One region of the Paenibacillus salivarius genome, then DNA from elsewhere that is predicted to be linked to it. Evidence: riboswitches for the same ligand, from Rfam matches in the RefSeq annotation. Region 1 holds a riboswitch; each other region holds the start of a gene.
The links. A riboswitch is a leader RNA that binds a small molecule or an ion and turns the genes downstream of it on or off. The one in region 1 is predicted to bind cyclic di-AMP.
Positions count from the first base shown of each region.

Region 1 (7,401 bases):
GAGCAGATCTTTACGTAGAGCGCGTACGGTCTTCTTGAGCGGTTTATCCTTAGGTGTCTCCTGCAGTTTGGCTTCCAGTTGCCGAGTGATCTGCTCCAGCTTTTGACTGGTCAGGCTACTGACCTCTCCCAACTCTGGCAGGTCTCTACCTTGCTGCTCTTGTTCTTCCTGCTGCTCAGCCCGTTCGATGGTCTCAAATAGCGTATGTACTTTTACTTGCAGCTTCGCCTTGTGCTTGACGACTGCCTTGCCCCAAACGAAGGTATACCGATTGGCATTCGCCTCGATCTTGGTCCCGTCCATGAAGTAATGATCCAGTTGCACATACTTGGCATCTACAAGCATCTGAAGCACTTCAGTGAACACCAGTTCCAATACGTCTTTCATGCGTTCTGAGCGAAAACGGTTGATGGTGCGGAAGTCCGGACGTTGACGACCAGAGAGCCACATGAACATGATATTTTCTCTGACGGCTTTGGCGATTTGCCGGGAGGAGTAAATGCGCTGAGTGTATGCGTAGATAAGGACTTTGGTGAGCATCTTAGGGTGATAGCTGTTACGGCCGCCGCCGGGGTAAGCTGTTGCAAAGATTTTGTCGTCCAAGTGATTAACAGCTGCATTGACGACTCGAACGAGGTGATTTTCTGGAATATCTTCTTCCAAGTCCATTGGCAAGCAAAGTTGGTCCATGGTATATTGAATGTACAAAAGAAACCTCTCCTTTTGGTTTGTGGTGGTGTGGTACTTCCATTTTACCAAAGAGTGGTTTCTTTTTGTTTAACAAAATGGAAAGGGGGTGTCCCTCAGTCATCTACGATGACTTTTGGGACAGCCTCTTTTCGTCATGCTAAATGCTAATGCGTTGCCGGCATTCCGATTTGTTGATCCCCATCCTGGTACTTACGGATGATGGATACTTCAACGCGGCGGTTTTTGGCCCGCCCTACGTTGTTGTCGTTCGTATCGACCGGATGATACTCGCCGTAGCCGATGGCACTGAACTTTTTGGGATCCAGCTTGTCGTTCAGCAGCAGGATTTTCATAAAGTTAAGCGCCCGTACGGAGCTGAGGTCCCAGTTGGACGCAAATTCGTGGTTCGAAATCGGCACATTATCGGTATGTCCGGAGACGATGATCTCATAATCCGGGAACTCCTGGAGCATATTCGAAATGGCCTTGGCGAGAATTCTCGCGTCCGGTTTCACTTCAGCCTCACCGGAAGGGAATAAGGCATTGTCGCTAATGGTGATCATCAGTTGGGATTGATTCAGCTTCGTTTCCAACTGATCGGTCAGACCGTTGTTTTTGATGTAATTATCGAGCTGTTTCTTGAGTGCTTCGAGGTTTTGTTGCTCCTGACGCTTCAGCTCGTTCTTCTTACTCATGCCGTCGGAAGACGGTTTGGGAAGTTCGCTCTCGCTCATGGAGTTTTTGGTGTTGCTGGTCATCGCGTTCTGATCAAGAACGCCAACGCCGCCTGTCAGCACACTGCTGAATGCCTCGCTCATTTCCTGGAATTTCTGCGCGTCTATAGTACTCATGCCGAACAGAACTATAAACAGGGCCAGAAGAAGGGTCATCAAGTCGGAATAGGGAAGCAGCCAGCTCTCGTCCGCGTGCTCCTCATGTTCCTGGTGCTTATGCTTTTTGCTCACCTTCATTCGCCCCCTTTTCTAAAAATTCTTTTCGTTCGGCAGGGGTTAAAAATACGGCCAGTTTTTGCTGAATGGCAATCGTGGAAACGCCGGATTGGATCGAAAGCAAGCCCTCCACCATCATCAGGCGGATTTCCATCTCTTTCTTGGAAAGACGCTTCAATTTATTTGCGATCGGGTGCCACATCACATAACCGGTAAAAATACCGAACACCGTTGCGATGAAGGCGCCGGAAATAGCGTGGGACAATTTTTCGATATCACTCATGTCGGACAGTGCGGCAATCAAACCGACGACGGCGCCGAGTACCCCGAGGGTAGGAGCATACATCCCCGCCTGGGAGAAAATTTGCGCGCCCGCCTTGTGGCGTTCTTCGGTAGCGGCGATATCTTCGGTCAGTACGTCTTGTACAAACTCTTGATCGTTACCGTCGATAATCATCCGCATGCCGCCGCGCAGGAAGTCGTCCTCGATCTCTTCGACTTTGGCCTCCAGGGCAAGCAAGCCTTCGCGGCGCGTTATGGTGGCCCATTCCATAAACATGGAAATCAGTTCGCCCTTAGTAATCATTTTAGGCTTGACTACCGTCATTTTGATCAGCTTAGGGAACTTCTTAATTTCGGAAAGCGGAAAGCCTACGAAGAGCGTTGCCGCCGTCCCCACGAAAATAATAACAAAGGCAGCGGGGTTGGATACCAGGCTTTCTATAGGTGCCCCTTTCAGAACCATCCCTACAATAAGTGCCACAAACCCGAGAATTAGACCGATAATTGTTGAAATTTCCATTGCACACCTCGTCCTTGAGATAATTGATTCCATTTTTCTGTCGCCCGCATCCTTGCTGGGACAATGAATCTGCCCGAAAAACGGTTTATCTCTTTTATCGACAGAATCCCCTTTTTTTTTAAGGTGTTTTTTCCGGTATAATAAGAATACATGCCGTCAAGGCAATGATGAAGGGAGCTGTTCTCAGGTGGGAGTAAAGCACGGCAGGGATTATGAATTTATTTTGGCAGATTTAACGGCGGCGGTAGGCCGTATTCCCGATAGCTACATATTTTTTGAAATGGAAACTTCCGAATGGGAGAATCTTTCTTCCGAAGAACGGGGCGAGGTGCTTGAAGCGCTGGCGGAGGACTTGTTCTTTGCCCTCGGCACAGAACCGGTGATCGAGGTGGGAAGCGCCGTGGTCGTTTATGACCGGGAAGCGCACAGGATCAACGTATTGATTGGAGAAGAAGAACTGACGAGCGTCAAACTGGTCTAGTCATTTGGATTCTGAAGATAAAGCGTGGTAAAATTTATTTTTGGAATAAGAATGCATTGATTCACCCGAATATTGTAGTTTGTATCCCCCTAGCCGAATAATTGTCCGCGACAGGAATACAATATAGGGACGCGGGGTTAGAAGGTAATACGTGAGACCTGGAAGTTTTGAAGAACGGGAGGAAGAAAGATGCCGTTTACACCGCAAGAAGTAGAGGCGCATTTGGAAAAGCTGGAGGGTTGGGAACTTGAGGAGGGCAGGTGGATCACCCGCAAATATACCTTCTCCAACTTTATGAAAGGGATTGCTTTTGTCGATGAAGTGGCTGCCATATCGGAGGCATTTAACCATCACCCTTTTATTACCATTGACCATAAAACCGTGACGCTTCGCTTGACATCTTGGGATGATGGCGGGATAACGGCCGTCGATATAAAGGAAGCCCAGCAGTATAATGAAGCGTTCGAAAAAGCGCGCTCTGCCGGCTAATCATACGTCTGCGGAAAAACGCCCGCCAGGATGCACATGCATCCAGGCGGGCGTTTTGTGTTGAATTTTTATTTCTTTTCTGAAAGCCACATGGCGACGTTGGCGATTTCGTCTTCCTTCAATTTATCCTTGAAAGAAGGCATCATGCCGCCGCCTTTCCCTTTGGTGATAATGCCGTACAACTGATCCGCCGATAGTTCGGAGCCGACTTTATTCAGAGCCGGACCGGCGCCGCCTTGCAATTGATCCCCGTGACAAGTAATGCAATTTGCTTTGACCGTAGCCTCGGCCTGTTCGGCATTTAATGTGATTTCAGGCATTTGCGGTTTCTCTTCCTGGGCCACCTGCTCCCTGCCGGGCAATGTAAACATTAACACAGCTGCGAAGGCGCACGCCACGACCAAAAGTCCGCTCATGATCCACTTCTGCATTTCCATCGTCCCTCCTATGTAAGCTACCCCTTCCATTATAGCGGAACATGCCTGACGATCATAGCTTTTGTGTCAAAAAAAGTAACGATTTACCGTTAGTATATGAAGAAAACATAAAGTTCATGTGCTGTACATCACAGACAAGTGTTTTATTACTCTGTCGGAGCTCCTTTGAACACCATGCAGTAATAAGGTTTGGATATGCCGCCGGGCGTCATTTTTTCGTAAAGATCGGTAATGACAAAGCCCGATTTTTGATATGCCCGGATGGCCCGGGTGTTCCAGGTCAATACCTCCAGGTCGATCACGTCGCGCGGTTTGCGTCTGGCCGCTTCCTCCACAATGGTAAGCACAAAACTTTTACCCAGCCCCCGGCCGCATAAATCAGGCCTCATCCCGATCCCCAGACGGGTTACGCCTTCCATCGGAAAGTACTGGGCGAAGCCGGCCAACTCGCCTTGCTGATCGAGTAAAGAGACGTACTGCTGGGCTCTCAGGGCGGGGTTGCCGAATTCCACGTCAAGCGCCTTCATTTGTTCCCAAGGGAGCCAGCTGTAAATATCGTAGGGAGAATCGTAACGCCACGTGCAAATATCCGCGCCATGGCTTTCTTCCATAGGTACGATTCGGAATGGTGTAATCGAATTTTCCATTATTAGCGCCTCCTTCAACGATAGGGATGCAATCGCGATTGCAGGGTTCATGTTCTTTTTACACTCACTCTAACGGGATTTTTTCGGGTTGTAAAGGTTTTCGCGCGGAAGATTGAATTTTCCTGTTTAGCCTTTCGCGAAAAGGGTAAATCTTGGATATAACGGGGATTGGAGACGGGAGTGAAGAGGACGGAACGGAAACAAAAAAAATTGCCTGACAGGCTTTAAAGAAGAAACCTTTTACTCTGGTCCTTCGTTATATGAGTAGCAACCAAGAAAAAGACCGCGGACGATTCCGGCAAGAATCGCTCGCGGTTACGCAATGCATTTATATTTCGGAAGCATATTTGGAAAATCAGGTTGTGCTGAGAATGCGCTTTGCGCCGACGTACCGGGTTTTATAGTAACTGTTGCTTAACTTGTCTGTCCGAATGCCTTTTGACGACGAGGCATGGGCAAACGTTCCGTCACCAAGGTAAATACCGACGTGGGATACTTTCCCGTTACCCAAGGTATTGAAGAAGACCAGGTCTCCGGCCTTTAATTGGCTTTTGGCCACGGAAATTCCTTTCTTGTATTGATCGGAGGATACGCGAGGCAAAGTAACGCCTAATTTTTTGTATACGTATCTTGTAAAGCCCGAGCAATCAAAACCGTTGATTGTGGTCCCGCCGTATTTATAAGGGGTACCGTATACGGATTTGACGACGTTGTTCAAAGTGGACTCTGCATGTACGTTTCCCGTCCCCATGGTGAACAGGATGGCTAAACTCGTAGCTGCTGCGGCGATAGTCTTTCTCAAGATGTCATACTCCTTCCAAGGCCTGCGAGGTTAGCTTGCGGATTCGGTTGAAGGTTCCCTATGATCCTTAAAAGAGGAAGTTTAAAAAGTCGACTTTCGGATCAATTCACCCCAAAATGGTTCCCCCGTTTCCCGGATGCAGGGAATTCGGCTGTTCTTAGTTGTGTGCATCCAAAACAACGACGACGATCATTACAATACAAATTACAAAATTGTTACCATTTACGCAGACTATTTTAGCAAAACTCGCCTCAAATGGCAAGTTGATGAAAAGACCCGCAGGATTCATCCTAGAATCTCTGCGGGCCAGACGGAACAATTATTCTACTGCATCGTGATCCTGGATGTCGCTCGTAACTTCCTCGTACTTATCGGAACTCATAATGCGTTTAGCGCCAACGTAACGCTCGACGTAATATTTTTCACTCATTTTGCTAATGACGACGCCTTTAGAGGAAGAAGCATGAGCAAATTTTCCGTTACCGACGTAAACGCCGACGTGAGAAACGCCTTTTCCTGAAGTGTTGTAGAACACCAGGTCTCCGGCAATCAATTCATCCTGGGATACTTTCGTGCCCATTTTGTATTGGGCGGCGGATTGGTGCGGCAATTTAATGCCGAGCTTTCCGAACACGTACATCGTGAAGCCGGAGCAGTCAAAGCCGGACGTTGTCGTTCCGCCAGAGACATATTCCGTTCCCAGAGCATTGTCCACGACGGAATCCAGTTTGGAATCCGCGAAAGCGCTGCCAGCTCCGAGGCTAAATAGTAATGCAACACTTACAGCTGTTACGGCTAGTTGTTTCTTCAAGAAAAAGCTCCTTCCAATGCCTACGAGGTTAGCTTAAGGATTCGGTTGAAGGTCCCCTATGACCCCTCTGTTGCGAGATCAATTCACCCAAAGTGGTTCCCCCGTTCCCCAAAAGGGATTCGGCTAGTAGTTTGAGTCTGTAAATGGTAACAAAAATAATTACAAAACTGTTACTTAAATTGTGCTGTTGTTATTGTAACAAAGGTAAGTATATTTTGGCAATGGTTAATTAGCAAGTTTAAGAGGAAAAACGAGCAAAAAGGCCCCCGAAAAACACCCGGAGGCCTTGCTGCGCAAGGGATCGGAAAAAGTGAAGAAAATTTAACTTTTTTGCGTTTTGGTATGCCAAAGCTGGTATTGAGAGGATAAATTCCAAACTTGCAAAAGGCTCCGAATAAAAGGATAGGATTGTTGTAACAAAAGTGCGATCAACCCGGTCCAAATCCAAGAGACGGTGCCGAACAAAAGGAACAAGATGGCCCCGGAAGCGCCGAGAATAAAGGCAATGGCGATACCGGGCAGCAAATGCCTCATACATAAAATCAGGGAAGCCCATATGCCGGTCTTGAACAGGTATCCGAATTTGGCGAACAACAAGACCTGACGGACGATCCAACCATAGGCCGCCCAAGCGAGAACGTAACCCATCAGCGTCAGCATGGGTGCGAGCCTGTCGCCGGAGGGGATCAGGCGCGGAAGCAGGGCAACAAGCTCGGGAACGATCCAAACCGCCGGCAGAGCCAGAAGAGCAAGCTCCAGCAGAAAAAAGAGCGAGACGGGCTTCCAAAATTCCTTCATCCCCCGGAATAAGGTCAACCCGGTTCCCCGGGCGTCCGGAGGAGTGAATCCATACAGGATTCCGGCCTCGAGCAAGGGCGTCAACAGCAAGCGAAGGACGACCATCCCCAGCAACAGCCAGGCATATCGATGGACCGCCGGATTATGAGATAATTCGAATTGGCCTTCGATCAGATAAAGCAGCCGGCTCATTTCCGTGGGGGGCGGGTCCGGGTACCTGGACAGAACGGCAATCACTGCCGAGTGAATCAGCCGGTACAGAAACAGCCCCCAGAGCAGCTGATAAAGAAACAGGATGATGATAGAGGGAAATTGGCTCCTGACAAGCCCCCATCCATTCCGTACATAGGTCATACTTTTCCCTCCTAGAAATGTTATGAGCATGATTTTTCGTGACATCTACCAAATCAAGGTCCCCAGCAGCGCCTCCAGGAGTTTGACGACGCCCAGCGTCGTGCGGGTACCGGTCGTTTCGTCAATTTCGGCCTTGATAT
Region 1 is NZ_CP195592.1:100,636-108,036, forward strand. Features, by position in the region: gene ACSFXJ_RS00485 (IS1182 family transposase) at 1-708, opposite strand, end outside; gene motB (flagellar motor protein MotB) at 855-1,655, opposite strand; gene motA (flagellar motor stator protein MotA) at 1,639-2,442, opposite strand; gene ACSFXJ_RS00500 (hypothetical protein) at 2,630-2,923, shown strand; gene ACSFXJ_RS00505 (4a-hydroxytetrahydrobiopterin dehydratase) at 3,113-3,412, shown strand; gene ACSFXJ_RS00510 (c-type cytochrome) at 3,481-3,843, opposite strand; gene ACSFXJ_RS00515 (GNAT family N-acetyltransferase) at 3,996-4,496, opposite strand; gene ACSFXJ_RS00520 (C40 family peptidase) at 4,852-5,298, opposite strand; cyclic di-AMP (ydaO/yuaA leader) riboswitch at 5,303-5,461, opposite strand; gene ACSFXJ_RS00525 (C40 family peptidase) at 5,618-6,109, opposite strand; cyclic di-AMP (ydaO/yuaA leader) riboswitch at 6,112-6,244, opposite strand; gene ACSFXJ_RS00530 (hypothetical protein) at 6,431-7,261, opposite strand; gene ACSFXJ_RS00535 (M1 family metallopeptidase) at 7,307-7,401, opposite strand, start outside.

Region 2 (7,401 bases), 2.6 Mb from region 1:
CAAAATATTTGGCGATATCATTGGCGATGCTGAACGTGGTCAGTGCGCCCCGGGTCATTAGCAACTGCTTGCCGATGGCGACGACCTCGATGATCTTCGACGGGTCGGAATCCAGGTCGACCATATTGGCCGCTTCCTTGGCAGACACGGTCCCGCTGTTCATCGCCAGCCCGACGTCCGCTTGAGCCAGCGCCGGCGCGTCGTTCGTTCCGTCCCCGGTCATGGCAACCAATTTACCCTGTGCCTGTTCACGGCGGATGACGGCAATTTTGTCTTCCGGTTTGCTCTCCGCGATGAAATCGTCGACGCCGGCTTCCCGAGCGATTGTCTGCGCCGTTAAGGGATTGTCGCCCGTACACATGATGGTCTTGATGCCCATCTTGCGCAGTTGTTCAAAGCGTTCCTTCATACCCGGTTTCACCGTATCCTTCAAATAAATGATCCCGAAAACCCGGTGGTCAACGGCCACCGCAAGCGGTGTCCCGCCTTCCGAAGCCACGCGGTTTCCCTTCTCCTCCAAATCGGGAGGGACGGCTCCCCCTTGCGAGACCACCCATCCCCGGATCGCGTCAATAGCCCCTTTGCGAACTTTGCGTCCGTCCTTTAAGTCGATCCCGCTCATTCGGGTTTCCGCCCGGAACGGAACGGGTTCCCCGCCTTCACCGAGTCTTGCGTCGCATGACATTTCGCGCGCCCGAACATACTCCATGACGGATCTTCCTTCCGGCGTCTCGTCATGGAGAGAGGCGATCGCTCCCCAGGCCGCAAGCTCCTGCACATGTACGCCGCCGACAGGGATCAACTCGGATGCCATACGGTTGCCGTAAGTTATCGTCCCCGTTTTATCCAGAATCATCGTATTGATGTCGCCCGCCGCTTCGACGGCTTTCCCGGACATGGCGATTACGTTGTAACGGGTGACCCGGTCCATTCCGGCGATCCCGATCGCGGACAGCAGCCCGCCGATCGTCGTCGGGATCAGGCAGACGAGCAGCGAGATCAACACCGGAATTTCAAGCGGAATGCCCATTTTATCGGCAATCGGCTTCAGGGTGACAACGACGATGAGGAAAATCAGCGTCAGCACGGTAAGCAGCGTGCTCAGCGCGATTTCGTTCGGCGTCTTCTGACGCTTTGCCCCTTCGACGAGCGAGATCATGCGGTCAATGAACGATTCGCCGGGATCGCTCATGATCCGGACAACGATCCGATCGCTCACCACCAACGTTCCTCCCGTCACCGAACTGAAATCGCCGCCTGCTTCCTTGATGACCGGGGCCGATTCCCCGGTGATCGCGGACTCGTCCACAGAGGCGAGCCCTTCGATAACTTCTCCGTCACCGGGGATCATCTCGCCTTGCTCCACGACGACGATGTCTCCTTTTCGCAGCTCCGCGGAGGATACATTACGAACGCATCCTCCGACAAGCTTATTCGCCGTTACCTCTTGCTTCGACTTTTTCAGCGAATCGGCCTGAGCCTTTCCCCTTCCCTCCGCAAGAGCTTCGGCAAAGTTGGCGAACAGCACCGTAAAAAGAAGAATCAGGAAAACCGATAAATTGAAACCGAACCCGTTGCCCGATCCGAACAGATTCGGGAACAACAACAGCAGAAGCACAAGGATCATGCCCAATTCGACGACGAACATAACCGGATTTTTCATCATCGTTAAAGGGTTTAATTTAATCAGGCTATCCAGTGCCGCATGACGGACAATCGGACCGGTCAGCATCGTTTTTCGGTTGTTTGTCATTATTCAACCCCTCTTTTCGCTTATCCTAAAGTTAAAAACTCGGCGATTGGGCCCATGGCCAAGACTGGCAAAAACGTAAGCGCGCCGATTAACATCACCGTGCCGATCAGAATGCCGGCGAATAAACGGTTGTCTGTCCGCAGCGTCCCGATCGTTTCCGGTACGGGCTCTTTGGACATGAGCGAACCCGCAACCCCCAAGAGGGCGATGATGGATACATAGCGTCCGAACAGCATAACCAGGCCGGTCATGATATTCCAGAACGGCGTGTTATCCGCCAATCCTTCGAATCCCGATCCGTTATTCGCGGCGGAGGAAGTAAATTCGTACAGCACCTGGGTCAAGCCGTGAAACCCGGGATTGGTTATGGCGCCGTGCCCCAGGTTCGTCATAAAGCTGATTGCCGTCGGCAGCAAAATAATGAACGGATGTACCAAGATCGCGACCGCGACGAGCTTTATTTCCTTCGCTTCAATCTTGCGGCCCAGAAATTCCGGCGTCCGCCCGACCATCAGTCCGCATATGAACACGCCCAAAACGGCGTACATCAACATATTCATCAGTCCCACGCCTTTGCCGCCAAACACGACGTTCAGCATCATCTGCGCAAGCGGAACAAGGCCGCCTAGCGGCGTCAGCGTATCATGCATATTGTTGACCGTCCCTGTCGTAGCGGCCGTGGTCACGGTTGTAAACAGCGCGGAGCCCGCGATACCGAACCTTACCTCTTTCCCTTCCATGCTGCCCTGCGAGGCGTCGATACCAAGCGCGTTGATCGCCGGATTCCCCTCCTTTTCGGAGAAATATGCGGTGGAAAGAAAGACAAGGAACAGAATCATCATGGCCGAGAATATCACCCAGCCTTGCTTTTTGTTTTTGGCGAACAGACCGAAAGTGTATGGCAAAGCCGCACCCATAATCCACATCGACCATATTTCGATCGCATTCGTAAGACCGTTCGGATTTTCGAACGGATGCGCCGAGTTGGCGCCGAAAAATCCTCCGCCGTTCGTTCCCAAATGCTTGATGGACTCGAGCGAGGCAACCGGTCCCACGGAGATGCGCTGCACGTTGCCTTCCAGCGTTTGAATCGCAAGTGTCGGCTCCAATGTCTGGGGAACCTGCAACGCCACCAGGATCAGCGTAACCAGCAACGCCGCAGGCAAAAACACCCGGATATGGGCTTTCGTAAAATCTTCGAAGAAGTTTCCGACCGTTCTCCCCCGCCGGGTCAGCCCGCGTATAAAGGCAATCGCCACGGACAAGCCGGTCGCCGCCGAGGTAAACATCATCATCGTAATGACGGCCATTTGCGAAAAATACGACAATCCCGACTCTCCGCTGTAGTGCTGCAAGTTCGTATTGGTCATAAAGCTGATGACCGTGTTGAACGAAAGCGTTGGCTCCATCGCTCCGATCCCGTTCGGATTGAAGGGAAGAATACTCTGAAGCCGCAATATCAAATAGCCGATTCCCGCCAGTACGACGTTCACCGCAATCATACTGAACGCATACTTTTTCCAGCTCATGCCTTCAAGGTTTTTGAAACCGATCAGCCTATATATCAGCCGCTCCGTTCCGCCGAAAATCTTGTCTGTCCGGTTCGGTTCTCCCGAAAATACATGATATAAATAAGTGCCTACCGGCTTCACCAACAGTAAGATGACGCCGATCACGACAAACATTTGCACAAAATCCATTGGGATCCCCCTCAATATGATGGCTTTGTTAAAACTTCTCGGGATGAATCAGAGCATAGATCAAATATAGAAATACCAGTACAACCATCAATCCGATCATAATCACGGTTTATTGCCTCCCTCGGTTCCAGTTTGCTATTTTTCAAGTTCGGCTTCCGGAAGCCCATTTGCCAAAAATCCGACCTCGCCGCTTGCGGAATGAATGATGAAGTCGGCCCCCAGCCCCTTATAAATCATTCTCGGATCCTGTTGGGGCGTGATGACGATAATCGGGCCGGCCGCCCACATGCGGCAAAGCTTCAAATACCTGCATGTCAGGGCCAGACTCGTTTCAAAAATAAACGCCCGCCCGATCGGATACCCGGGTGCCTGCCATGTATTCTCATCATCCGTCTTTACACGGATCACTTTTTGGGCTCCCAGCTTCCCTGCCTTTAGCTCTTCGGTCCTGTTATTGACGATTAAAACAACCTTCCGTCCCTTTGCCAGAAGCAACAGCGTAAAATTACGGGCCGATTTGTTCGGCGCGGCGACGAGGATGCAATCTTCTTCCAACTTGATTTCCTCCTTCAAACGAAAAAGGCCGCAGGAAAGGAGGGTACCTTTCCGCGGCTTAAAAATGGCGTTCGGGCCAAATCAGCTTATGGCGGGTGCCTCTCTCCATAACGCTTACGAGGTTAGCTGTCGGATTCGGACGCGAGAGTCGCCCTACGCCGGAAACATTCCGGCGATTCACCCCAAGAAATCTCCGATTTAACGGTCCGAAAACCGGTAAACGGAGGTTGATGGTTCCCCCGTTTCTGCGTAAGCAGAATTCAGCGAATGAGACATTGTTTTTCATGAAATTCAATCATTTTTTCATATTAGGCCATAAAAAGACCACGGAGGCATACCGAGGTCCCCTGTGGCCAATTTTGGTGCGGCTCGCAGTTCACCCATCCTCTCTCCATCCACGCTTACGAAGTTAGCTGTCGGATTCGGGCGGTGAGAGTCGCCCTACCCGTACGGAAGCCATGGATTCCGTACGCGATTCACCCCTGTCCGAAGGTCTCTCCCACTCTCACATGGAATTGAAATTCGAACTATACGGCCACTTTTAAATGGATGGCCGTCGGTTCCCCCGCTTTCCCGCTACCGGGAAATTCAGCGATCAGAAATGGTTGTTATTTATTTCATGGATTGAATCATAACTCCAGTTCCGAACAGAGTAAAGTCATGCTGGCGGCAAAAAAAGAAGGGGATTTGACGAATATACGAATCAGCAGCGTTTTCATTCATCACAATCTCTCTCATTTTCGCGATAACTCGACTATACTCTTATTTTCTAGATTTCGACCCGGCTTATCCGATTAAAGGACAATAAAAGGATATTGCCCTTAGAAAAAACTTGCGGATACAATAATAAATGTAAACGTTTACAATTATATGGAGGCGGGCCGCTGTACGATCCGTCAGAAAGCGAGGGGTATTTATGCCGAATTTTGATCAAAGTTTGATGAATCGGTTTGTTCGCCCGACACTCAAATGGCTTTCTGCTGCATTGTTTCTAGGCTTCCTGTTGTTTGTCCTTATCCAGGTTCCGTCCGTCCGCGCCGAATCCCAGTTAACGATGGATTCTCCGAAAAGCGGCGAGTATGTGTCACCGGGATGGCTGCGGGTCACGGGCCAATATTCCGACATCTATGACATCAAGCTGATTGTCAACGGCACGGAGCAGATTCCGGCCGTGGTGGAGCAGTCGGACGGATTTGAAAAGGGCAACTGGTACGCGGATCTGAACACTTCCAAATATGATGGAGACGTTTCAATCATCGTCAGGGGACTGCAAAGTGTGACTCGTTACGGGATCACTACCGCAACCACTTCCGTTTATGTGGATAACCCTGAAGCCAGCCTCCCTGTCGTGAAAATAACGAACCCGGACGACGGTACCACGGTTCACGGATCGGTTCCGGTAAAAATTCAGGTGGATTCCAAAAATGCGATCGATCAGGTGGAAGTGAGAATTAACGGCGGACCGTGGCTCTCTGCCAAACGTACGGGCAATCATTATCAGTTCAAGTGGGATGCCAAGCGCCTGGACAGCCGTACATCGAGCATCGAAGCGCGCGCCATCGATACGTTCGGCAATATCGGGCGGAGTACGACGGTATACGCACATACCGGGAATTGGGCACCCGAGCCGATCACACTGGAGCATCAAGACCGGGCCATGTGGATCTGGGAAAAAGCAGCTTACAACTTGTTCCTGAATCCCGGTTCGAGAACGGCGCTCCAACAGATGGCCGACGATACCGAAACGTTCGGCTCCGATCCGATCACGACCTTCTATATCGGCGTCTTCCCTTACGAGGGCGTGGACATTCTTGAAGACGAGCCCGGAAAGGTCCGCGATTTCATCCGCTGGGCGCATGCCAATGGATATCAGGTTCATGCATGCATTGCCGGAGGCACGGTTCCTCCCTACTACGGTGCATTAGAGCCCTACCACGGCTACGCGATCCGGGAAATCGAAAAAGTAATCAACTTCAACCTTTCCTCTTCGGAAGCGGAACAATTTGACGGCGTGAACGTGGACATTGAGCCGTATATTTTACCGGAATTTAGAGCGGAAAAACCATCCGTCCAGCTTCAATATCTCGATATCCTGCAAAAAATGATCGACCGCAGAGATACCGCCGGCATCGATCTTCCCTTCGGCCCTGCTATTCCGCGCTGGTTTGACAGCAGCGATGCAGCACAGGACATTACGTGGAACGGACAAACAAAATGGCTTTCGGAACATGTCCAAGACATTAGCGACTATATTTCGATCATGGATTATAGGGATACCGCCGAGGGTGGGCCTGGCATTATCCCTCAAGCACAAGGCGAACTCGATTATGCCAACGCGATCGGCAAACCGGGCTCGGTCATTGTCGGCGTCGAAACGCTGGATATTGCCAGCAGCGGGGACCCTGAAACGATCACCTTCCGTGAAGAAGGCAGACTTTATATGGAAAGCGAACTTGATAAGGTGTACGCCGCCTTTAACGGGAACCCGGCATTCGGCGGAATGGCCATGCATCATTACGATTCCATCCGCTGGCTGCCTTCAGCCTGGGGGCCCGGAGGTTTCAAATGGAACGTAACCCCTACGGATACCTCGCCTCCTTCCGGACTGAATCGCGAGCCGGAGGCTGCAGTGTGGGATTACAACTCGATCCAGCTCAACTACGGGCGGGCTACCGACAATTCCGACATCGAGGAATATGTCATTTACAGAAGCACGGAACCCGGATTCACGCCGGACGAATCCACGATTGGCGGAACCTCCCGTAATCTGTCCTACCGGGACACCGGACTGTTGCCGGACACGACCTATTACTACCGGGTAGCCGCGGTCGATATCAGCGGCAATATCGGCCCCGTATCGAGCGAAGTCTCGGCTACAACAGAGAGCACGAGCCTCCGCCCCATGATCATTGGCGATATGACTATCGTATTTGACGGCACACGCGGAAAAGTCACCCTGCAAGTCATCGACCTGGAGACAGGAGCACCCGTTGCAGCACAAGTTCATGGCCGTTTCACCTACAACGGCGGCAGATATGTGGATCTTGTGGCCGATGCCCAGGGCATGACTTCGGCAACCTCCGAAGCGTTGCCCAAATCCGCCGGACTGGTAGGATTTTTGCCGCAGCGGATAACGGCTCCCGGCTATTACTGGGCTTCCGCGCTTGACCGGCCTCATTCCGTAACCGTATCCTGGCCGGAGTGATAGAAATTCGCCGACAAAATCCCCCGGACGACAATTCGTATCGTCGTCCGGGGGATTATTATTTTCGTCCTAACGGTACGTTTTTAAGAACGCACCAAATCCGTTGGATTTTTTCTCGCCCTACGGAAAAAGGCTTTCATATAAAATTCAAAAAGGGATTATTTAACATATCAAATATTAATTGTATA
Region 2 is NZ_CP195592.1:3,170,414-3,177,814, forward strand. Features, by position in the region: gene kdpB (potassium-transporting ATPase subunit KdpB) at 1-1,753, opposite strand, end outside; gene kdpA (potassium-transporting ATPase subunit KdpA) at 1,774-3,453, opposite strand; gene kdpF (K(+)-transporting ATPase subunit F) at 3,482-3,553, opposite strand; gene ACSFXJ_RS14375 (hypothetical protein) at 3,589-4,008, opposite strand; cyclic di-AMP (ydaO/yuaA leader) riboswitch at 4,105-4,284, opposite strand; cyclic di-AMP (ydaO/yuaA leader) riboswitch at 4,391-4,612, opposite strand; gene ACSFXJ_RS14380 (Ig-like domain-containing protein) at 4,925-7,213, shown strand.
Region 2: another riboswitch for cyclic di-AMP. It lies ahead of ACSFXJ_RS14375 (hypothetical protein); the one in region 1 lies ahead of ACSFXJ_RS00520 (C40 family peptidase).

Region 3 (7,401 bases), 1.6 Mb from region 1:
CACCGGGACATCGTCAATATGAACCTGGCGGGATGGGCGGATGCGCCCGTGATACTGGCCGCGGATATCGACCGCGGCGGCGTTTTCGCTTTTCTCGTCGGAACGCTGGAACTGCTGGAGCCGGAGGAAAGGGCACGGGTCAAAGGCTTCGTGATCAACAAGTTCAGGGGGGACCTCTCTCTGCTGCAACCCGGCCTGGAATGGCTGGAGCGGAAAACGGGCATTCCCGTGCTGGGCGTGCTTCCTTTTTTGCCGGATTTGGAAATCGAGGCCGAAGACTCGGTGGCGCTTGACTCCTACCGGTCTCTGCCGGATTCGGGGAGGGAGCTGGACATCGCCGTGATCCGCTATCCGAGGGTATCGAATTTTACCGATTTCGATATTTTGGCGGCCGAGCCCGATGTTTCCCTGCGTTATGTCCAGAAGCCGTCTCAACTTGGCACGCCGGATGTCGTCATCCTTCCGGGTTCCAAAAATACGATCGGGGATCTGGAGTATTTGCGGAAGCAAGGCTTGGATGCGGAAATTCGCGTATTGCTTGAAGAGCAGCCGTTGACACGGTTGGTAGGCATTTGCGGAGGTTATCAGATGCTGGGCAAGAAGCTGCTCGACCCGGACGGGGTGGAGTCGGAAGCGCCGCGCCATGCGGAAGGGCTGGGCTGGCTGCCGCTCGAGACGACTTTCCTGCCGGGGAAAACGACGGAGCTTGTTCACGGAACCGCCGTGACAGCAAGTCTCTGTTTGCCTAACGGCCCGGAGGGAGCAGATCTCCCTGTCAGCGGGTATGAAATCCATGCGGGCCGGACGGAAGTCAGCGGCGGCGCAGACGATTCCTTGCCGGTTTTCAAGATCCGCGAAAAGGACGGAACCTTGCGGGAAGAGGGGCGAAGTACTCCGGACGGAAGAATCTTCGGGACTTATTTGCACGGCGTGTTCCACAATGATGCCTGGAGACGGGCTTGGCTCAACCGCGTACGCATTGAAAAGGGCCTGCCGCCGCTTCCTTCGCAGATTTCGGCGGAGTCGCGAAAGCAGTCCGCTTTCGACCGGCTGGCGGATCATGTCAGAAAGCATCTGGATATGGACCGGATTTATCATATATTGCGAAAAGAACGACGATAAGTTTTGACAACCGGTTAAAATGTAAGGTACCATAAACTTGCGCTTAATTTTCGATGGTAAAGTCGAAAAGCGGGGGAACCACCTTTGGGGCGAATCGTAGAATGATCACGTAGGGAACCATCTTTCCCGAGCCCGTCAGCTAACCTCGTTTGCAGTGGATGGGTCGAATCGCTTTACATTACATATTCAGTCATAAATCCAATTGACCCTTTTTCGGGTCTTTTTTGTTTTCTTGGGTGATTTCCGCTTTGTCAATTCACTGCACGTCTTCCGGTTCCCCGCTTCCTCTTTACGATCGTCCATTCAAAGGAGGAGAGGGTACATGGCACGACCGAAGTATATTACCGATATCGGAAAGGTAACGCAGCTGTCCCGCGAAGAGCAGGAGGAGCTGCGGCCCATTACCGACAAGTTTGTCTTTCGGGTGAATGATTACTACTTGAATCTGATTGACTGGGAAGATCCGCAGGATCCGATCCGCAAGCTGGTCATTCCGAACACGGGCGAACTCCGCGAGTATGGACGCTGGGACGCATCCGACGAGGAGACGAACTACGTGGTGCCCGGGTGTCAGCATAAATACCGGACTACCGCGCTGCTAATCGTTTCCGAGGTATGCGGCTCCTATTGCAGGTATTGCTTCCGCAAACGACTGTTTCGAAACGATGTGAAGGAAGCGATGTCCGATGTCTCCCCGGGGATCGAATACATCGCGGCGCATCCCGAAATCAACAATGTGCTGCTTACGGGAGGGGACAGCCTGATATTGGCGACGTCCAAGCTTCGCTCGATTTTGGAACGTCTTCGTAAGATCGATCATGTAAAAATCATCCGTCTCGGCTCCAAAATGCCCGTATTCAACCCGATGCGCATTTCCGAGGATCCGGAGCTCCTTGCGCTTCTCTCCGAGTTTTCGACGCCGGAGAAACGCATTTACGTGATGGCGCACATCAACCATCCCCGGGAGATTACGCCGGAAGCCCAAAAGGCGTTCCAGGCGCTGCATGAGGCCGGAGTGATCGTCGTGAACCAGACGCCGGTGCTGAAAGGAATCAATGACGATCCCGTGGTGCTCGGGGATCTATTGGACCGGCTGTCTTGGGCGGGGGTGACGCCGTACTATTTTTTCATCAACCGGCCGGTTGCCGGAAATTCCGACTTCGTCATTCCGCTTGAACGGGCATACCGGGTCGTGGAGGAAGCCAAGGCTCGCACTTCGGGGCTCGGAAAACGGGTCAGGCTGTCGATGAGCCATACGTCCGGAAAAATCGAAATTTTGGCGATCGAGAACGGTTTGGCGTATTTGAAGTACCATCAGTCCAGGGATAATGAATACGGCAAATTCATGGTATTGGAATGCCCGCCGGAAGCGGCCTGGTTCGACGATCTCCCGGGCAGCGAGGCTTATTGGAAACGACCTGCGAGAAAGACGGAGGCGACGGGGGTGCTCTAGCACCGGGCCCGCACAAAAAAAGACGTACCCGGAAAAAAATGCGGGTACGTCTTTTTGACGCGACGGATCAGATTTTAAATTGTTCAGCCGCCGCCTTCAGCGAAAGCGCTTGATCGTAAAGCTCTTTGACGGTAGCGGCGTGGTTCTCCATCTCGGTAATCTGGCGGTTGGAATATTCGGCGATTTCTTCAATGCTTTGCAGTGATTTTGCCGTAATGTTTGCGGACTCCTCCACCGATGCGGTCACTTCTTCGGTACCGGCGGACACTTCCTCGGTCGAGGCGGATACCGATTGAATGGTCATATTGATGTTGTAGATCAGGTCCGTCAACTCTTCAAAAGCGCTGCCCGCTTGATTGACGCGTTCCGCCCCCGAATGAATTTCCCGGCTGACAAGCTCCATGGCCTTCACGGAATTCATCGCTTCTTCCCGAATGCTCAGCAGATTGTCGCCGATCTGTTCCGTGGCGATCCGTGATTGCTCGGCAAGCTTGCGCACCTCTTCGGCTACGACCGCAAAGCCCTTGCCCTGCTCGCCGGCCCGAGCCGCTTCGATGGCCGCGTTCAGCGACAAAATATTGATCTGCTTCGTGATATCCATAATTAAGTTGACGACTTCGGCAATGGATTCCGACCTGTTATTCAGCTCCGTAATCGAAATCTGTGATTTTCTCGCCGCTTCCTCAACCATCTGCATCTGCTCGACGGCTGTTTTGGCAAGTTCGTTGCCGGAGCCGGCTTCCGCGGAAGCCTGTCCGATCTTTTCCGAAACTTCAGCGGAAGAGGTTGCGATATGCTGGACGCCCTGCGAGATTTCCTCCATCGCTCTGGCATTCTCCGCGGCCGTGGACGCGATCGTGACGCTGCCTTGTTCGACTTCCAGCGTAGCGGCTCCGGAACGCTCGGTCAATTCCTTGAACGTTTGGGCTGACTGAATCAGTTGATCCGAGCTTTTGGCAACCGACTCGGACATGTGAAGAACTTTGCCGATCATTTCTTTGAGCTGGACGGTCATCGTGCGGAAGCTGTCGGCCAATTGGCCCACTTCATCATTCGTCCGGATATCGACTTCGCCGCGGAAGTCGCCTTGCGCCATCTTCTCCGTGACGGCGGCCAGCTTCTTGATCGGTCCGGTGATGCGCCGGCTGTTCAGGTAAGCGGCCAGCAAACCGACGACGATGACGAAAATCTGAATGCTCACGCAAATCCAGATGATTTCCTGTTCCTTTTCCTTGATGAATGTTGCGTCCATCCCTACCGCCAATACGGCGGTGCTGCCCGGAAGGGCGATGTAGGCGGTTTTGTGGGAACCGTATTTGTCGGTGTAAAGCTCGCTGATGCTGGCCTTGCCTTTGGAATCGGCGGCGAGCATCGCATCCTGGACTTCAAGCTGATCCCCGGCCTTCATATTCGAGCCTTCGTTCACCCCGATGACGGTAGCCTGATTGTCTTTTACATTAAGGATATAGGCGGTATCTAACTGAAACTCTTCCACTTTCCCGGAAAGATAGGATTCGACAGCGAATCTGGAGTTCTCTTTGCCGCTCAGCAATTGAAGAGCCTGGTTCGTATCCATGTTTCTGAAAATGTCTTTGGAGCTTGTCCGAAGCACCTTGTCGAACTGGGGCAGAACATTGTTGTGAAGAATTCCCGTGGCGACGAGATAGAAGCTGGTACTGAACAGAAATGAAGACAGGACGATGACGACGGTGAAGGTGAGCATAATCTTTCGGCTGATTGAACTTTTCCTCTTAAACAATGTAGATCCCTCCAAAACTCCTAGTTCTTTCTGTCTCTATATATGTAGTATGGTATGACCGCGGTCTTATTTGACCACTGTTCATCAGAACTATTCTATAGAAAAAAAGCATTTTTGAAAATGGACTTTTTCCTAATTTTCATTTTCATATCAAAAAAATTTTTCATAGGGAATAGTAACGAAGACGCAGATATGATATTGTTGGATTTGCCGTTTGTTTGCGGCCGCGGTTCGTGACCATCCCGCGTGATCAAAACTAGGAGGGATACATCATATGTTTAACATCGGATGGGGCATCTTTTATGTGCTCATCAATTTCGCCTTTTTTCTGCTATGCTACAAGCTTTTCGGTAAAAAAGGATTGTACGCCTGGATCGGCGTGGCGACGGTAGTAGCGAATATACAGGTCGTCAAAACCGTCGAGATGTTCGGCATCGTCATGACGCTGGGCAATACGATGTATGTCAGTCTTTATTTGACAAGCGATTTGCTGAACGAGAAGTTTGGGCGCGAGGAAGCGAAAAAAGCGGTTTGGTTCGGTTTCTTTACGCTGATTATGACCACGGTGCTCATGCAGATGACTTTGGTGTTCAAGCCGCAAGCCGGGGATATCGCGCAATCGTCGCTCGAGACGATTTTTGGTTTGATGCCGCGCCTTGCGCTGGGGAGCTTGACGGCCTATTTCGTCAGCCAGTTTCTCGATGTCCGGCTTTATTCCTGGATCCGCAAGTTTTATCCGGGACGAAACCAGCTTTGGATCCGCAACAACGGGAGCACGATGGTCAGCTCGTTCGTGGATACCTTGATCTTTTGCTCGATCGCTTTTCTCGGGGAATACAGCTTCGGGGTTTGGCTGGAAATCCTGTTTACGACGTACATTTTCAAATTCGTGCTTACGGCGGCGGGCACTCCGTTTCTCTATATCGCCCGTAACTTCGAGCATAAAGAGGATATAGCCACAGAAATAAAATAGCGGACATAATGTCCGCTATTTTTTTATTTTAGGTGCACCGAATCCGCGAGTTCGAAGGCTAAGCTTCCAACCCTGTACGAAAAATCATACAGATTTCAGCTATTTCCCGTGTACAAGCGGTTTCTGTATGAAATATCATACATAATTCGCTGCTTAAACGCATTTCGGCCCTTTTCTGTATGAATTTTCATATAGAAAAGGCAATTTGGCATGTAACGCGGTTCAATAAGGTCTGATTATCATACACACCAAGCCCACCTTGTTTACTTCTTATAAATAAGTGAGCCGTTTCGGGAAGGAGGTCAGCACCTCGACCCCGTTCGCCGTTACCAGGCAATCGTCTTCGATCCGTACTCCGCCTACGCCGGGGATATAGATGCCGGGCTCGACCGTAAACACGTTTCCTTCGCTCAAGGGATAGTCGTTCTGTCCGTGGACGGAAGGAAACTCATGGACATCGATGCCGAGCCCGTGGCCGAGGCGGTGAATGAAGTATTCGCCGTATCCCGCTTTCTCGATGACATCCCTTGCAGCCTTGTCGACCTCCGCACAGGTAACGCCTGGACGGATGGAGGCAATCGCGGCCTCGTTGGCGGCGAGTACCGTCTCATAAATGCGGACTTGCTCCTCCGTCAAATCGCCGAACGCAAAAGTTCTCGTAATATCGGATGCATAGCCGGAGGCGTAAACGCCGATATCGAACATCACCAGATCGCCTTTGTGAAGCTTGCGTTCCCCAGGGACGCCATGGGGCAAGCCGGTCTTTTCGCCGAACAGCACCATGGAATCAAAAGAAGGGCCGTCCGCGCCAAGCTTGCGGATTTGATATTCCACTTCCGCGACCAGCTCGTTCTCGGAAATGCCTTCCTTGATTTGTTTCAGCGATTCTTCCAGAACCCGTTCGATAAGCCCGACGGCATGGCGGATTTTGTCCGCTTCGCCGGCCGATTTGCGGACGCGCATTTCGCGGAGCCAAGGTCCGATATCCAGGCTCCCGGAGAACCCAAGAAACTCCTGAAGCAGCTCGTAGCGGGCCACCGTCAGGTTTTCCTTTTCCAAACCGAGCGTTCCGACATGTTTCCGAAGCTTGCTTTTCAGCAAAGAGTAAGGATTGTCGGTATCCAGATGGGTGACGATGTCCATGCCGCCGGTCGCTGCGCGCGCCGCTTCTTCATCCAGGGCGGGGACGACGAGCACCGGCTCGCCGCCCGGTTGAAAGAGTACCCCCAAAAACCGCTCATGCGGGTTGCTCAAAAATCCGGTCAAATAAAAAACGTGCTTCGGATCGGTGATCAGCAGCGTTTGCACACCTTGTTGCAGCATCAGATTTTCCAACGCCGACCAATGTTCTTTCATTAGAAATACTTCCTTTCTTGCGCAAATAATTTCCTTCTTTTATATTAACATAACGAAAAGAGGTTTACTTTTTACCATTTTTCACTAAAATTAAACTGCATTCCAATTAATTATGAACCAGGTAAGGGAGGTTGCCCGAGTGGCGGCAGAGAACAGGAATACGACCAAATTTATATTGATCGGGCTGATGCTCGGCATTCTGATGTCGGCGATGGACAATACGATCGTGACGACGGCGATGGGAACGATCGTTTCCGAGCTGGGCGGAATGGAGCAGTTTGTCTGGGTTACCTCCGCGTACATGGTGGCGGTCATGGCGGGAACGCCCATTTTCGGGAAGCTGTCGGACATGTATGGACGGAAAAGGTTCTTTATTTTCGGCATCGTGATGTTTCTGCTCGGCTCCGTGCTGTGCGGAATTGCGGAAAGCATCACCCAGCTCAGCATTTACCGGGCGATCCAGGGGATCGGCGGCGGGGCGCTGATGCCGATTGCGTTTACGATCATCTACGATATTTTTCCGGTGGAAAAACGCGGGAAGATGACCGGACTGATGGGGGCGGTATTCGGTACGTCCAGCATCTTCGGGCCGCTCCTTGGGGCGTTCATTACGGATACGCTCGGGTGGCATTGGGTTTTTTACATCAACGTGCCGATCGGTTTGGTATCTTTGCTGCTAATCACCCTATTTTATAAAGAATCGCTTGGACATATGAAGCAGCAAATCGACTGGAGCGG
Region 3 is NZ_CP195592.1:4,095,970-4,103,370, reverse strand. Features, by position in the region: gene ACSFXJ_RS18945 (cobyric acid synthase) at 1-1,122, shown strand, start outside; cyclic di-AMP (ydaO/yuaA leader) riboswitch at 1,153-1,292, shown strand; gene ACSFXJ_RS18940 (KamA family radical SAM protein) at 1,445-2,575, shown strand; gene ACSFXJ_RS18935 (methyl-accepting chemotaxis protein) at 2,643-4,334, opposite strand; gene ACSFXJ_RS18930 (queuosine precursor transporter) at 4,609-5,307, shown strand; gene ACSFXJ_RS18925 (M24 family metallopeptidase) at 5,578-6,663, opposite strand; gene ACSFXJ_RS18920 (MDR family MFS transporter) at 6,803-7,401, shown strand, end outside.
Region 3: another riboswitch for cyclic di-AMP. It lies ahead of ACSFXJ_RS18940 (KamA family radical SAM protein); the one in region 1 lies ahead of ACSFXJ_RS00520 (C40 family peptidase).